Regions from separate parts of the Clostridioides sp. LIBA-7602 genome, predicted to be linked through region 3. Evidence: riboswitches for the same ligand, from Rfam matches in the RefSeq annotation. Region 3 holds a riboswitch; each other region holds the start of a gene.
What was found. Region 3 has a riboswitch for S-adenosylmethionine ahead of ACTG45_RS07755 (methionine ABC transporter ATP-binding protein). Riboswitches for the same ligand answer to the same signal wherever they lie in the genome.

Region 1 (4,154 bases), 1.4 Mb from region 3:
TTTGGCGTTATTCCAAAAGGAGATAGTTCTATTATGATGTTTCTAAGCTCTCTGTCTTCTTCATAACTTTTTACTATTTGTTTTACCTTTTTACTCCCTATACCTTCTACTTCTTGTAGTCTTTCTGGTGAATTTTGTATCACATTTAGTGTATCTACACCAAACTTATCAATTATTCTCTTAGCCATTTTTTCACCAATACCATGTATCATTCCAGAAGATAAATAAACATAAATTCCTTCTAAGGATGATGGTGTCACTGGCATAAAACTATTCACTTCAAACTGAGTACCATAAATTTTATGGTTTACCCATTTACCTTCAACTTCGATACTCTCTCCAATTGCCAAAGTAGGCATACATCCTACAATTACAATTTCATCCTTTTCATTTACCAGATGAGCTATTGTATATCCATTGTCCTCATTTTTAAAGACTATTTCACTTATCATTCCTTCTAATTTTTCCATTTTTATCTCCTAAAAATACTAATACTCGCTCCATTTAAGTTAGTATATTTTATATGTTAGACTATGATAGTTCTAGAAAAGTTTTTATACTTTTATACTTAACCTAATTTCCAACTATTATACATTTTATCAGAAACAAAAAAAATGTGCATCCAAAAAATATGGCACCTTAGAAAACAGGTACCATATTTTAATAACTATTTTATTTTAATTACTTCATGTGTAAAGTACAAACTAAATTTCATAAATTTATTCTAATATTAACTTATCTCAGATTTATTTTCCTTATACCCACTGGTTTTAGTAATTCTTCTATAAAGCATACATAGTAAAATCAAAATTCCCATGTAACCTGTATACGGATATAGTGTTCCTACTAGCTTATCAAATGGCAATAGACCTCCTATACATGCTAGTATACTTACTACTATTGTTATCATTCTAAATTTAGGATGGTCATCCTCTACAAATCTATTAGTTACTGACCATAATAGTGGTACAGCTGTAGTGTATATTCCTAATAAAAGAACTACTGAGAATAAAATACCTATTATTGGAGATATCTTATCAGCTAAATAAAGTGCTGGTATCTCTTTTGTATATATATTTCCTATGTCTGAAAGTAATGCTAAATTCATCATTATAGCTGCTGCCATAAGAGCTACTCCACCTATTATACCACCCCACACAGCATCTTTCTTATTTACTGCAGAAGAACCCATTCCTGTCAAGAATGTTATTACTATTATTACATTATAACAAGTATAAAGCACACCTGAGAAATACCCACTTGATGTAGCAGTTTTAATGTTTAGACTATCAACCATAGCTCCAGCATTTGGTAAAGCATCAATATTACTACACAAACTAATAGCTCCTACTAAAAGTGTAAATATTATTATTATAGGACCTATATTACCTAGTATTTTAGAAAGCCTTGTCAAACCTAAAGAAACAGTTATTAGGGAAACGATTGCCATACCAATCCTACCTACATATGGATTTAATCCATAGTACTCTGATAATGTAGCTCCTGCTCCTGCAATCATTATTACTAATGTTCCAAATAAAAATAGTGGTCCAAACCATTCAAAGAATGTGCCAAGATATTTTCCACAGTATACTTGATAAATCTTTATTGGCTCCTTAAGCTTCAATTCTCTTCCTTTATCTATAACTTCTGCTCCAAACCATGAAAATAATACCATAGATATTATTCCACCTATAATACCAGCATATCCATAAAACGTAAAAAATTGCAGTATTTCTTGACCAGTTGCAAATCCAGAGCCTATTACAGTAGCCACATAAGCTCCAGCAAAACTTATAACAGTTTTAACATTTATCTTGCCTGACATACATTACTCCCCCCTAATTAAAATAATTTTTTAAGTGTAAGTTTATTAAGATTATATTAGACGTATTATTGTGATATTTCAATATATTTTTAATAATTTAACAGTAGTTAACACATTCTTAACCAGTTTTTAACATATATCCTATAATATGTATCAATTTGCCATAATATTATAAAACAAAATACACTAATCTAATTAAATACTGTTTGTTTATTATATGATGAGAAATTTACATTTATTAAAAATATTTAATCTACAATAAAAAAACTGTTAGAAAGTAATCTTAAAATTACATTCTAACAGTCTCTTAGTTAAAAATTATTCACCTAGAGCATCTTTTCTTAATTGCTCAACTTTGTCAATTTTTTCCCAAGGTAAATCTATATCAGTTCTACCAAAGTGACCATAAGCAGCAACTTTTTTGTAAAGTGGCTTTCTTAAATCTAAGTCTCTTATTATAGCTCCTGGTCTTAAATCAAAGTGTTTATTTACTAATTCAACAAGTTTTTCTTCTGAAACTTTACCTGTCCCAAAAGTATCTATAAATATAGACAGTGGTCTAGCTATACCTATAGCATATGCAAGTTCTATCTCACATTTATCTGCAAGGCCAGCTGCAACAATATTTTTCGCAACATATCTAGCTGCATAAGCAGCAGATCTATCAACTTTTGTAGGGTCTTTTCCTGAGAAAGCTCCTCCACCATGTCTAGAATATCCACCATAAGTATCTATTATTATTTTTCTTCCTGTAAGACCTGTATCTCCTTGAGGTCCTCCTATAACAAATCTTCCTGTTGGATTTATATAAATTTTAGTTTCTTCATCAAGTAATTCAGCTGGTATAACCTCTTTAATAACATGATTAATTATATCTTCTCTTATTTTATCATTTGATACTGTTTCACAATGTTGAGCTGATATAAGAACTGTATGTACTCTTACAGCTTTATTTCCTTCATATTCAACAGTAACTTGAGTTTTTCCATCTGGTCTTAAATAATCAACTAAACCTGTCTTTCTAACTTCTGTAAGTCTTCTTGATAATTTATGAGCCAAAGATATTGGAAGTGGCATTAATTCTGGAGTCTCATTGCATGCAAATCCAAACATTATACCTTGGTCTCCAGCTCCAACTTTTTCTATTTCTTCTTCTATCTCTTCTCCAGTCTTGCTTTCTAGACCTTCATCAACTCCCATAGCTATATCTCCAGATTGCTCATCTATAGAAGTTATAACTGCACAAGTATCACAGTCAAATCCATATTTTGCTCTTGTATATCCAATCTCTCTTACTGTTTCTCTTACCAGTTTAGGAATATCTACATAAGCAGATGTACTTATTTCTCCTGCTACTAAAACTAATCCAGTTGTAACTGTAGTTTCACAAGCTACTCTAGATTGTGGGTCTTTTTCTAATAATGCATCTAATATTGAATCTGATATTTGGTCACATATCTTATCAGGATGTCCTTCTGTAACTGATTCTGACGTAAATAAATGTCTTGCCATTTTTATTCCCCCTTATACATTCTTAATTTTTATTATAGGTTTTACCTTATTTTTAATTTTAGAAATTTTACTCAAAATAAAAAACCTCTCCTTTATAAGAAGAGGTTAATAATCGTAATTGTATACTAATTAACTGACCTCATCTTTCAAGACTTTTGTCTTGTAGGAATTAGCACCTTTTCCCATTTGGGTGGTTGCTGGGCTTCACAGGGCCTATCCCTCAGCCGCTCTTGATAAGGTAATCAAGATTTAAGTTTTGTTTTACTTTACTAGCTTACTATTTTTTTAAAATTTTGTCAAGATTTTTAGTCATATTTTTCCCATACCTTTTTTTGTAAGACAAATAAAATATTATCTCTATCTGAAATTTAAAGTTAGGTCTTTTTACTGTTTTTTATTCATATATTTTTTTGAAGGGGGTGTTCCTATTGTATTTAGCTAAAGTAAATTACAGCGATGATGATGTTATACAGATGCTAAGTTCAGTTCTAAAAACTATAATTAATGAAAATACGATTGTTGTTTGCATAGGAACAGACAGGGCTATAGGTGATACTTTAGGCCCTTTAGTTGGAACAATACTTAAGAACAGTAAATTTAAATACCCCGTTTACGGTACACTAGATAACCCTATTCACGCCTTAAACATATATGAGTCTTTAGATACTATAAAAAATACACATATGCAAGGTAACTTCTTGGCTATAGATGCTTGCTTGGGGTCGCAGAGTAACATAGGTAATATACAAATTAGAGAAGGACCTATCCTGCCCGGAAAAGGTGTTGGCAAAAAACTACCTCAAATAGGAAATTA
Region 2 (4,154 bases), 390 kb from region 3:
CCAAATGATAAAACTCCACTACATCCTTTTGATAGATATTTTTTCGCATTCTCATAATACTTGTTATCTTCAAGTCCTGGATAGTTAATCCAATCTACATTTTCGTGTTTTTCTAAAAATTTGGCTATTTTAAGTGCATTTTCACTATGTCTCTCCATTCTAAGGTGAAGTGTTTCAACATTTAAATTAGTAAGATATGCATTAAATGGACTTAAACAATTTCCATAATCTCTAAGTAGTTGAACTCGTGCCTTAGTTGCATATGCAGCATTTCCAAATTTTTGAGTATAACTTATTCCATGATATGTTGGGTCTGGTTCAACCAACTCTGGAAACTTCCCATTATCCCAGTTAAAGTTTCCTCCATCTACTATAATTCCTCCAACACTTGAAGCATGGCCATCTAAATACTTTGTAGTAGAATGAGTAACTATGTTTGCTCCATATTTTAGAGGATTACAAAGCACTGGTGATGCTAGTGAATTATCGACTATAAATGGAACATTCACTCTCTTAGCTACATTTGCTATTTTTTCAAAATCTATAACTTCAAGAGTTGGATTTGCAAGTGTTTCTGCAAACACAACTTTAGTGTTTTCATTTGCAAGTGCTACTATTTCATCCTCACTTGAGTCTAAGTCAAATGATATCAAATCTATTCCAAATTTTTTAAGACTAGGTCCTAATAAATTGAATGTTCCTCCATATACTTTTGAAGAACAAAGTATACTATCTCCTGATTTACATATATTTAAAACTGCTAACATATTTGCAGATTGACCTGATGACACAGCCACAGAAGATACTCCTCCTTCTAGTAGACTTATCTTTTCTTCAAAAGCTTGAATAGTAGGATTGCTTATTCTTGAATATATATGTCCATCAACTTTTAAGTCAAATAGTTCAGCAAGTTGGTCTATACTACTATATTTAAAAGTTGTACTTTGATATAAAGGTAAAACTCTTGGTTCTCCATTTCCTGGTTTGTAATTTCCTTGCACACATATTGTCTCTTTATTATACATTTTTGTATCCCCCTTAGATTTTAGTAAAAAATTAAACTATTTATCAGATGAGATTTAAAATAAATAAAGCCTGAGTATATAACTCAGGCTCTGTATAAGCTTAATTATACTCATCTCTCAGCTTTCGCCGCAGGATTTAGCACCAATGTATATAAATATACTGGTTGCCGGGTTTCATAGGGCCAGTCCCTCCACCTCTCTGGATAAGATTTATTTAATTTTTCTATGTTTTATATCTTATATATTTTTCCTAATTTTGTCAACTATTTTTTTAAAAATTTTCTTTTAATAAATTTTCCAACCTCTACTTGAACTACAGACATTATGGCTAAACTAATTGTTATAAGCCATTCTGAACCATTTAAAATAGTTAAATTGAATGCATTTCTAAAAACAGGTACAAATAGTATTACTGCTATTAGTAACGCAGAAGTTAAAAATGAAATTAAAAGAAATGGATTCTTACCATTATTTTTGTTAAACATGGAATCTGTATTTGAACGTTGGCTAAAAGCTCTTAACATTTGTGAAAATGCTAATACACAAAATGCCATTGTTTGACCTACAGCATGATTTTCTATATTAAGACCAATTTTATATGCTAAAATAGTCATTATTGCCACAAATATACCTTGAGTAGCTACTCTTTGTATAAGGTTCTTTTCAAATAAGGTAGTTGATTTTACTGGTTGGTGCTTCATTATATTTCTACTTGGTGGGTCAACTCCAAGCGCAAGGGCTGGAAGTGTAGCAGTTGCAAGGTTTACCCACAAAATATGAACTGCTAGAAGTGGAGTATCCCAATTTAATAATATTGCAACAAACAATGTAAGTATCTCTGCTATATTACCAACAAGTAAGAATTGTATAACTTTCTGTATATTTCTATATACACGTCTACCTTCTTTTATTGCATAAGCAATCGTTGTAAAGCTATCATCCATTAAAATCATATCAGAAGAATTTTTTGCAACGTCTGTACCACTTATACCCATAGCTATACCAATATCAGCAGATTTTAAGGCAGGAGAATCGTTTACTCCATCTCCAGTCATTGCTGGTACTTCTCCAATTCTTTTTAGAGATTGTATAATTCTAAGTTTATCAAATGGGGACACACGTGCAAATACTGTAGCTTTTTTAACAGCTTCATCTAGTTCATCATCACTTAAATTATCAAGTTCATCACCAGATATAACAGTATTTCCTTCATTCCATATTCCTAATTCATGAGCTATTGTTGTGGCAGTAACTTTATGGTCACCTGTTATCATTATGGTTCTTATACCTGCTTCTTTACAAGTATTTACTGCATCAATTACCTCAGTTCTTGGAGGGTCAATCATACCAACCATACCTATAAATGTCAAATCATATTCTATGTTTTCATTATCTTCTTTTGGTATAGATGAAATCTCACGCTTCGCAAAACCAAGTACACGCAATGCATCTTTAGACATAGTAAGACATAATTCGTGTATATTCTTTTTATCCACTTCAGTAATATTTCTTTCACCTTTTGATGTTAATATTTTAGTACATAAGTCAAGAATTTCATCTACTGCACCTTTAGTATAAGCAGTAATCTTTCCATCTATATTATGAACAGTTGTCATACATTTTCTATCAGAATCAAAAGGCTGTTCAAATACACGTGGATATTCTTCTTCAAGAGCTTCTTGATCTATTCCAAATTTGTTGGCCATAAAAATTAATGCACCCTCTGTTGGGTCACCTAATATTTCATCTGTTTTATCTGGATTAATACACGCATCATTACAAAGTGCACCAGCATAAACAATTTCTTTATATACTAGTGGATGTTTTTTAGATGCAGTGTCTATTGATGTAATTTTTCCAGACTCAAAATCTCCATTTACAGCAATATGTGTAACAGTCATCTTATTTAAAGTTAATGTACCAGTTTTATCGCAACATATTACTGTAGCTCCTCCTAATGTTTCAACAGCAGGTAATTTTCTAATTAAAGCATTTCTTTTAGCCATACGTTGTACGCCTAAAGCCATTACAATAGTAGCTGTTGCAGGTAATCCCTCTGGAATAATTGATATGGCAAGGGAAATTGCAATCATAAACATTGGCAAGAGAGGTCTCTGATAAAATGCACCTATTGCAAATATAACAACGCATACAATAATACCTATGACACTTAATGTCTTTCCAACAGTATTAAGTTTACGTTTTATAGGAGTATCAAAATCATCTTGTGAATCTAAAAGATGTGCTATGTTACCCACTTCTGTATCCATACCAGTTGCAACTACAACACCTACACCTCTACCATATGTGACGATTGAGGATGTATAAGCCATATTGCTACGGTCTCCTAATACACATTCTTCAGATAAGATTGTATCTGAATCTTTTTCTGATGGAACAGATTCTCCTGTTAATGAAGCTTCTTGAATTTTTAAACTCGATGTTTCTATCAAACGAAGGTCTGCTGGGACCATCGCTCCATCCTCTAAAAAAACAATGTCTCCTACTACAAGATTACTTGCTGGAATAACACTTTCTTCACCCTCACGCATAACACGAGCTATAGGTGAATTCATATTTTTTAATGCTTCTAATGATGACTCTGCCTTTTTTTCTTGAACAATTCCAATAACTGCATTTACTGTTACAATTATTAGTATTACAAAAGCTTCTGTAAATTCTCCAAATATCAAGGATAATATGGCTGCTCCTATTAGTATTAAAACCATAGCATCTGTAATTTGACTCCAAAGCATTTGTAAAGTTGTTCTAGGTGGTTTTTTTCTCAGTTCATTTAAACCATTCTCTTTAATCCGTTTTTCCGCCTCGGTATCGGTGAGCCCCTCCTCTGATGAATCTAGACTTTCTAAAATTTCATGAGTTGCTCTTGAATGCCAAGGCATCTGTTTGTGATTTTCCATTTTGGAAGATCACTCCTTTCTTTTTTTGATTTAAGAATAATTATATTTTAAAATCAAGTTCAATTCAATACACAATAAGTATATTTTACCTAAATTTAACAATACTTATCAATGCTTAATAAAAGTCTACTCTTTTACAAATATGTACTCACCATTATCAGATAAATTTTCTTGATACTTATATCCTCCTAAATTAAATTTTTTGAGT
Region 3 (4,154 bases):
TTTGAAGTTTTAAATCTGCTACTCCTAAAATACTTACAAAAACTAATACGAGACATCCTATTTTTAATATATTTATAAATTCGTCTTTTTTGAAACTAGTTATATAAACTATAGAATACCCAAATATCCAAAGTAAAATTATCCTATACATATTTATAGAAACTGTATACAAATTTATATTTAAAATTGCAATAATCAAAAATACCCCATTAGCCAGTATATAGACCTTATTCTTGCTTAAAGTTCCCTTAGATTCCATATTCCCCACCACTTCTTCATTTTTATATAGTTTTACCTATAAATATGTTACCACAATTCTTCCAAAAAATTTGTCACTTTCTAGTTATAAAAAAAAATGAGTAAATATTTTTAATTTTACTCATTTTATAGATTTTGCATATTCAATTTAGAAAGCTGGCACTATACTTCCTTTATATTCATCTTGTATAAATTTCTTAACTTCTTTACTGTTCATAGCCTCTGATAAAGCTTTTATCTTATCACTATCTTTATTATTTTCTCTACAAGCTATTATATTTACATATGGAGAATCGCTTGATTCTATTACTATAGCATCTTTAGTAGGATTTAAGTTAGCTGTTAAAGCATAATTGGAATTTATAACTGCTCCATCAACATCTTTTAATACTGTTGGTAATTGTTCTGCATTCATTTCTTTTATTTGTATATTTTTAGGATTTTTAGTTATGTCTTTTTTAGTTATAAGCTCTCCATCTTTTACTTCTATTAATTTACTTTTTGCTAATAATTTAAGTGCTCTAGCTCCATTAGTTGCATCATTTGGCACAGCTATAACTGCTCCATCTTTTATTTCATCTAATGACTTAACTTTTTCTGAATAGAATCCCATTGGCTCTATGTGAACTTTAGATGTATACGTAAGTTTATATTCTTTCTCCTTCACAGTTTCTTCTAAAAATGGAATATGTTGAAAGAAGTTAGCATCCAAAGAACCTTCATCTAAAGCTGTATTTGGAAGTACATAGTCATCAAATATTTTTACTTCTAAATCATATCCTTTTTCTTTTAATAATGGCTTTGCAACTTCCAATATCTTTGCATGTGGATTTGATGAAGCTCCTACTAGTATTTTCTTATCCTCTTTGTTTGAACAACCTACTGCTGATATTGCTATTGCTGATACCAATGCTACTGATAATAATTTTTTTAATTTCATTTTTTACTCCCCCTCTTTAAAATGTTTATGATTAAGTTATTTTAGTTTCTTGTAAGCTAGATTTCCTATACCTTGTATTATCTGAACTAATATTACAAGTGCTATTACTGTATACACCATTACTGCTGTATCAAATCTTTGATATCCATAAATAAGTGCTATATTACCTAATCCTCCAGCTCCTACTGCACCTGCCATAGCTGTATATCCAAGTATAGATATTATTGATAATGTAATTCCAGATACTATTGAAGGCATGGCTTCCTTTATCATAACTTTAAATACTATTTGTCTCTTTGTAGCTCCAAAAGATCTTGCAGCTTCTATCAATCCTTTATCAACTTCATTTAGTGAACTTTCTATAATTCTAGCGATAAATGGTGCTGCACCAATAGTTATAGGCACTATTGCAGCAGTTTCTCCTATACTTGTTCCAACGATTAATCTAGTTATTGGAATCATTGCAACTATAAGTATCATGAATGGGAAACTTCTAAATATATTTACTATAAACCCTAAAGCACTATTTATTGTGCTATTTGGTTTTAATCCATCTGGTTTTGTAACCACTAATATGATTGCTAGTATAAATCCTAATATTGTTGCCACTATAGTTGGTATTATAACCATATACAAAGTTTGTAACAATGCATTTGGAAATAGTGTTGTCAAAAAGTCGATTAAACTATTCATTTATCATTTCCTCCCATCTTATGCCCTTACTAGTTAGATATTGTTTTACTTGTTCTCCACTTTTATCTGAAACATTTATGATAAGTGAGCCTAAAATATCTTCTTTGAATTGCTCTAATTTACCGAATATTATAGAAACATCTATATTTAGTTCTCTTGCCATAGTTGTAATAATAGCTTCATTAGAAATATCTTTAGGGAATAGTATCTTTATATTTGTTCCCTTTGGTAAGATTATACTTTCTTCACCGATTAATTTTCTAAGTCCTTTAGTATTTCTTAAGAAAATTTCTTCTGTATCTCCCACCTCTAAAACTTCTCCATTTTCCATTATTGCTACTCTTCCACAAATCTGTTTTATAACTTCCATTTGATGAGTTACAACTATTATTGTTATTCCTAGTTTTTTATTTATATCTTCAAGTAATGAAAGAATTGATTTTGTAGTATTTGGGTCTAATGCTGAAGTTGCTTCGTCACAAAGAAGTACTTGTGGATTTAGTGCCAAAGCTCTAGCAATTGCAACTCTCTGTTTTTGACCACCACTTAGATTTCTAGGTTTATCATTTTTCTTTTCAGATATTCCAACTACTTCTAATAACTCTAAAACTCTTTTCTTGATTTCTGATTTTGTATATCCAAAACATTCTAATGGCAATGCTACATTATCAAATACAGTTCTTCTCTCAAGTAATGAAAAGTGTTGAAAAATCATACCTAACTCTTTTCTTAAATCTCTCATCTGCTTTTCATTTAATGACTTTACTTCCTTATCAGAAACAAGTACATTACCTTCTTGATATTCTTCCAGTCCATTTATGCATCTAAGTAGTGTTGATTTACCTGCACCACTATGACCTATTATTCCAAAAATTTCTCCAGATTCTATTTCAATATTTACATCTTTAAGCACTTGAATCTTTCCATAATACTTATTAACATTTTTTATGCTAATCATAAAATTTCCTCCCCATATATTCTGCTCAGTTTTTATGTTTATCCTAGCTTATGTCTTTTAATTTGTATCTAACAAAATAAAAGCCTGAGTATAAACTCAGGCTTAGAAAGCTATTTATACTCATCTATCAACTATATTAGTTGCAGGATTTAGCACCAATGTATATAAAATATACTGGTTGCCGGGTTTCAAAGGGCCAGTCCCTCCACCACTCTTGATAAGACGTTATTTAATTTAATTTGATTATCATTTGTTGCTATGTTATATATGATATATTCATTAATAATATTTGTCAATGAATTTATTTAAATTTCTTATTTTTTATTACTTTTAGTGAAAAATAAATATCTATTTTTTATTGATTTTATAGCTTACAAACCCCTGTATTTTCAAATGACTTAAAGGCAATGATGATTACATAACTCTAACACCTTAGACTTTATTAAAGATTTAAGTTGCACATATTCTATTATTGTAGTATTTTTTGCAAAAGACAACAAATACTCAGCTCCCCAATTCAGAGTATATTTTGGTATATGCATATCTATATAACCACGATTAGACAAAACTTTTAACCCTCTTGCCAGTAAAAATTCTTTTAAACGTTCAGTGGCAATGTCACTTGTGACAAACTATATGGAAATGTTATATATACTTCCACTAGTGGGAATGTGGATATAAAATCTGCTGTTGGTTCAGGAAATTATAAATCCAATAATTCTGGTAATTTAAATATCGAATATACTAAAGTAATTAATAATCTTTCATTCTTTAATAAAAATGACAAGATTAATATTATACTTCCTAAAGATTTAGAGTTAGAATTTATAGCAAAAACAAAAAATAGCTTAATTCCAATCAATTTTCAAAAATATATTATTATTGAGAAAAAGACAGCAAAATGTAGAATTCGTAGTCATCCTAATATAGAAATTAATGTTGAAAGCAAGATTGGAAATATTAAGGTTACAAAATGATAGTGCTTATATTTTATGATGAAAAATATCAATGTCTTCTTAGATATCATACCAATTTGCTAATATTATTGAGGAATTAAGATATTCGACTTAATTATTGTATTGGATTTTGATATAAAAAAATACGAAGCCCAAGAAAGATAATATCTTCAGGGCTTCTATATGTTTTAAAACTTTTTCATTTTATAATTAGGTATTTGTTATATTATTTTTTATTATTTCCTGTTATTCCTAGTCTATCATTCATATCTTTTATCATTTTTCTAAAACCACTACCTATATCATTCCCAACATCTTCTGTTCCATGAACTAGTTTCATAAAGTCATT
Region 4 (4,154 bases), 360 kb from region 3:
GATGGAGAATTAAAATTAGGTTCTCCAGTAGTAGAAGGAGCATCTGTTCAAGCTAAAGTTGTTGAACAAGGTAAGGCTAAGAAAGTTATAGTTTTCAAGTATAAAGCAAAAAAAGATTACAGAAGAAAACAAGGACATCGTCAATCATACACTAAGATAGTTGTAGAAAAAATAAACGCTTAGTTGTTGGTTAAGTTATGATAAAAGTAAAATATTATTATAATGATGATTTCTTGATACAAGGTTTTTGTTTAAAGGGACATGCTGATTTTGCTGAAATAGGCTATGATATAGTGTGTGCTGCAGTTACATCTAATGCTATTGCAGTTATAAATTCTTTAGACAAATTACAAAAGATTGAATTTGAAAAAGTAGTAGGAGAAGAAGGTCATATAGAATGTATAGTTAAAGATATACATATAAAAGATGCACAATTATTACTAAATCACTTTCAATTAGCGGTTGAAGAAATTAAACGGGAATACCCAAAAAATATAAAAATTTTAAAAAAGTAGGGGGTGACTCCATATGTTAAACATGAATTTACAATTATTAGCATCTAAAAAAGGGGTAGGTTCTTCTAAAAATGGTAGAGATTCTATATCTAAAAGATTAGGTGTTAAGAGATTCGATGGGCAATTAGTAACTGCTGGAAGTATAATAGTTAGACAAAGAGGAACTAAAATACATCCAGGAACTAATGTTGGAAAAGGTAGCGATGATACTTTATTTGCATTAGTTGATGGTACTGTTAAATTCGAAAGAAAAGACAAGAAGAGAAAAAAAGTTAGTATATATCCAGTAGCAATAGCTGAGTAATATACATAAAAGGAGTGTTGAGGCACTCCTTTTTCTTATAGTACTGATGAATTTATAATAGTGTTTTTGGTAATGCTAATTAAAAGTTTTTAATTAAGTAGGTGAAGAATTTGTTTATAGATAAGGCAAGAATATTTGTTAAGGCTGGAAATGGTGGAAATGGTTCGGTAGCATTTAGAAGAGAAAAATATGTTCCAGCTGGTGGACCAGATGGCGGAGATGGTGGTCGTGGAGCAAGCATCATATTTGAAGTTGATTTGGGTCTTAGAACTCTAATGGACTTTAAGTACCAAAAAAAATATCAAGCTCAAAATGGTGGCGACGGAAGCAAAGGTAAAAGAGCTGGTAAAAATGGAGAGAACCTAGTATTAAAAGTACCAGCAGGTACAGTAATAAGAGATGAGGCTACAGGTCTTGTATTGGCAGATTTAAAGAAAGAAGGAGATATAGCTGTAGTTGCAAAAGGTGGTATAGGTGGTAAAGGTAACCAACACTTTGCAAATGCAGTAAGACAAGCTCCAGCTTTTGCAAAATCTGGTACAGATGGAGAAGAAAGATGGGTAACTCTTGAACTTAAAATGATAGCAGATGTAGGTCTTTTAGGATTTCCTAATGTAGGTAAATCAACATTTCTATCAGTGGTAACTAAGGCTAAACCCAAAATTGCAAACTATCATTTTACAACACTAACACCAAATCTAGGTGTCGTTCAAACTAAGTTTGGAGATAGTTTTGTACTTGCAGACATACCTGGAATTATAGAGGGTGCTTCTGAAGGTATAGGATTAGGGCATGAATTCCTAAGACATGTAGAGAGAACAAAGGTATTGATACATATTGTAGATATATCTGGACTAGAGGGTAGAGACCCTATTGAAGATTTTGACAAGATAAATGACGAACTTAGATTGTACAATGAAAAGCTTTCAAAGAGACCACAAGTTGTTGTTGCAAATAAGTTTGATATACTAGAAGATGAAAGTAAGTTTGATACATTTAAGAATGAGTTAGAAGGCAGAGGATATACAGTATTTAAAATATCTGCAGCAACTCGTCAAGGAATAGATGATGTAATAGCCTATGTCTCTAAACTTTTAAAAGAAGTAGAAGATGTGGAACTAGTTTCAGAAGAAGAAATGTACAGACCAGAACTTGATATTGGTACTGAAGAAGAATTGAGTATAGATATTGAAGATGGTGTGTATGTAGTTACAGGTAAAGCACTTAGAAGAATAATGTATTCTGTAAATTTTGATGATATGGAATCTCTTCAATATTTCCAAAAAGCTATGGAAAGTCAAGGTGTGTTTGATAGACTTAGAGAAATGGGAATAGAGGATGGAGATGTAGTTAGAATTTACGAATTGGAATTTGAATTTTACAATTAATTTTAGTATAGGATTATAGAGGTGAGGATATGTTAAAAGGAAAACAAAGAGCGTATTTAAGATCTTTGGCAAATACTTTAAAACCTACTACACAAATTGGTAAAGAAGGTGTCACAGAAAGTTTCTTAGAGCAATTAGATGATATGTTAAGAGTTAGAGAATTAGTAAAAGTTACTATACTAGAAAATGCAGGTCTTGATGCTAAAGAAACTGCTAATGCAGTATGTGAAGCTTTAAGAGCTGAATTTGTGCAAGCTATTGGTTTTAAATTTACTATTTATAAGAGAAATGTTGAGGAACCTAAGATACTTTTCCCAGGACATGAACAGGCAAAAGCCAAGGTTAAAAATAATAATGTTACAAAAAAAGGTAAACCAACTAAAAGAGCAGCTAGATAATAGTATATATTCTTTTAGTAAAATAAGTTAAAAAAATAGTGACAATTGGCAAAAATTGTATTATACTATTAAACATAAATTTAAATTAGCAATCTTATCAAGAGAGGCAGAGGGACTGGCCCTATGAAGCCCGGCAACCAGTATATTTTATTATACATTGGTGCTAAATCCTGCAGCAGTTATGCTGAAAGATGAGTATAAACCCGTCATATGGCTTGAGTTTATACTCAAGCTTTTTTAATTAGTATATTTATACATATAAATAATTTAATATAATCAAAATGATGGGGGTATGTAACAGTGAAGATAGCAATATTAGGGTATGGAACAGTAGGAAGTGGATTAATTGATTTAATAGAAAATAATACTTCAAAAAGAGATATAGAAATAGTTGGAATTTTAGTTAAAAATAAAGAGAAACATAAGTCTAAAAAGTATTTTGATAAGATAACAACAGATATAGAAGATATATTTGATAAGGATATTGATATACTAGTTGAAGTAATTGGAGGATTGAATCCAGCTTTTGATTATGTAACAAGAGCATTAAATAAAAAAATACATGTAGTAACAGCCAATAAAGACTTGCTTGCAGAGAGAGGTAGCGACCTTATAGAATTAGCCAATTTAAATGATGTTAGCATTAAATTTGAAGCATCTGTAGCAGGTGGTATTCCAGTTTTAAAGCCATTGATAGAATCATTAGAAGGTAATAATATAAAGAGTATAAATGCTATTTTGAATGGAACTTGTAATTTTATATTATCAAAGATGTATGATGAAAATCTACCGTATGATGTAGCTTTAAAACAAGCACAAGAATTGGGATTTGCAGAAGTTAACCCAGATGCAGATGTTTTAGGATATGATAGTGCTAGAAAACTATCTATATTATCTACTTTATCTTATGGAAAAATAGTATATTGGAAAGATTTATTATTAGAAGGAATAACTTCAATAGATGAAAAAGATATAGAATACGCAAAAAAATTAAATTGTAAGATAAAATTAGTTGCTAGAAGTAAGTATGAATCAGGAGAAGTAAGTGGGTTTGTTAGACCAGCATTGGTTGATAATGATAATATGCTTTCAAAAATAGATAATGAGTTTAATGTAGTGATTCTAGTAGGTGATTCAGTAGGTGAACTTTCTTTTGTGGGTAAAGGAGCTGGAAGAGGTGCAACAGGTAGTGCTGTCTATGCTGATATTATAGATATAATAGATAATAGAAATGCAAATATAAAATCTTTCTCAAAAGGAAAGTTGGATTTAAGTGGACTTATAGAAGATGAATGTAGTGCTGTAGTTAGATTTGATGGATATGATAAAGATGGAATTTTAAAATGTTTAGATAAATATGTGGATAGCTATGACATTATAGATGATGAAGAACTAGCGATTTTTGTAAATGCAAATTCAGAGCATAAAATTGATAGACTTTTGGAAGATGTAAAAAGAAATAATTATAGTAAATCAGCTAAGAAATTATTGAAGATAGATTAATATATTTATATAGGAATTATAAAATTTAAGGTGAAGTAAAACAAAA

Region 1: it holds a riboswitch for S-adenosylmethionine, as region 3 does, so the genes downstream of both, metK (methionine adenosyltransferase) here and ACTG45_RS07755 (methionine ABC transporter ATP-binding protein) in region 3, are expected to answer to the same signal.
Region 2: it holds a riboswitch for S-adenosylmethionine, as region 3 does, so the genes downstream of both, ACTG45_RS09560 (O-acetylhomoserine aminocarboxypropyltransferase/cysteine synthase family protein) here and ACTG45_RS07755 (methionine ABC transporter ATP-binding protein) in region 3, are expected to answer to the same signal.
Region 4: it holds a riboswitch for S-adenosylmethionine, as region 3 does, so the genes downstream of both, ACTG45_RS06030 (homoserine dehydrogenase) here and ACTG45_RS07755 (methionine ABC transporter ATP-binding protein) in region 3, are expected to answer to the same signal.

The regions. Positions count from the first base shown of each region.
Region 1 is NZ_CP196991.1:178,479-182,632, reverse strand. Features, by position in the region: gene recD2 (SF1B family DNA helicase RecD2) at 1-470, opposite strand, end outside; gene ACTG45_RS01215 (YkvI family membrane protein) at 731-1,828, opposite strand; gene metK (methionine adenosyltransferase) at 2,147-3,340, opposite strand; SAM riboswitch class I at 3,477-3,580, opposite strand; gene yyaC (spore protease YyaC) at 3,769-4,154, shown strand, end outside.
Region 2 is NZ_CP196991.1:2,002,663-2,006,816, reverse strand. Features, by position in the region: gene ACTG45_RS09560 (O-acetylhomoserine aminocarboxypropyltransferase/cysteine synthase family protein) at 1-1,025, opposite strand, end outside; SAM riboswitch class I at 1,133-1,235, opposite strand; gene ACTG45_RS09555 (cation-translocating P-type ATPase) at 1,289-3,946, opposite strand; gene yaaA (peroxide stress protein YaaA) at 4,073-4,154, opposite strand, start outside.
Region 3 is NZ_CP196991.1:1,615,520-1,619,673, reverse strand. Features, by position in the region: gene ACTG45_RS07770 (sensor histidine kinase) at 1-259, opposite strand, end outside; gene ACTG45_RS07765 (MetQ/NlpA family ABC transporter substrate-binding protein) at 407-1,198, opposite strand; gene ACTG45_RS07760 (methionine ABC transporter permease) at 1,235-1,891, opposite strand; gene ACTG45_RS07755 (methionine ABC transporter ATP-binding protein) at 1,884-2,849, opposite strand; SAM riboswitch class I at 2,967-3,073, opposite strand; gene ACTG45_RS07750 (hypothetical protein) at 3,248-3,415, opposite strand; gene ACTG45_RS07745 (DUF4097 family beta strand repeat-containing protein) at 3,497-3,826, shown strand; gene ACTG45_RS07740 (hypothetical protein) at 4,032-4,154, opposite strand, start outside.
Region 4 is NZ_CP196991.1:1,251,304-1,255,457, forward strand. Features, by position in the region: gene rplU (50S ribosomal protein L21) at 1-183, shown strand, start outside; gene ACTG45_RS06010 (ribosomal-processing cysteine protease Prp) at 198-515, shown strand; gene rpmA (50S ribosomal protein L27) at 529-819, shown strand; gene obgE (GTPase ObgE) at 930-2,207, shown strand; gene ACTG45_RS06025 (YhbY family RNA-binding protein) at 2,237-2,605, shown strand; SAM riboswitch class I at 2,697-2,803, shown strand; gene ACTG45_RS06030 (homoserine dehydrogenase) at 2,906-4,108, shown strand.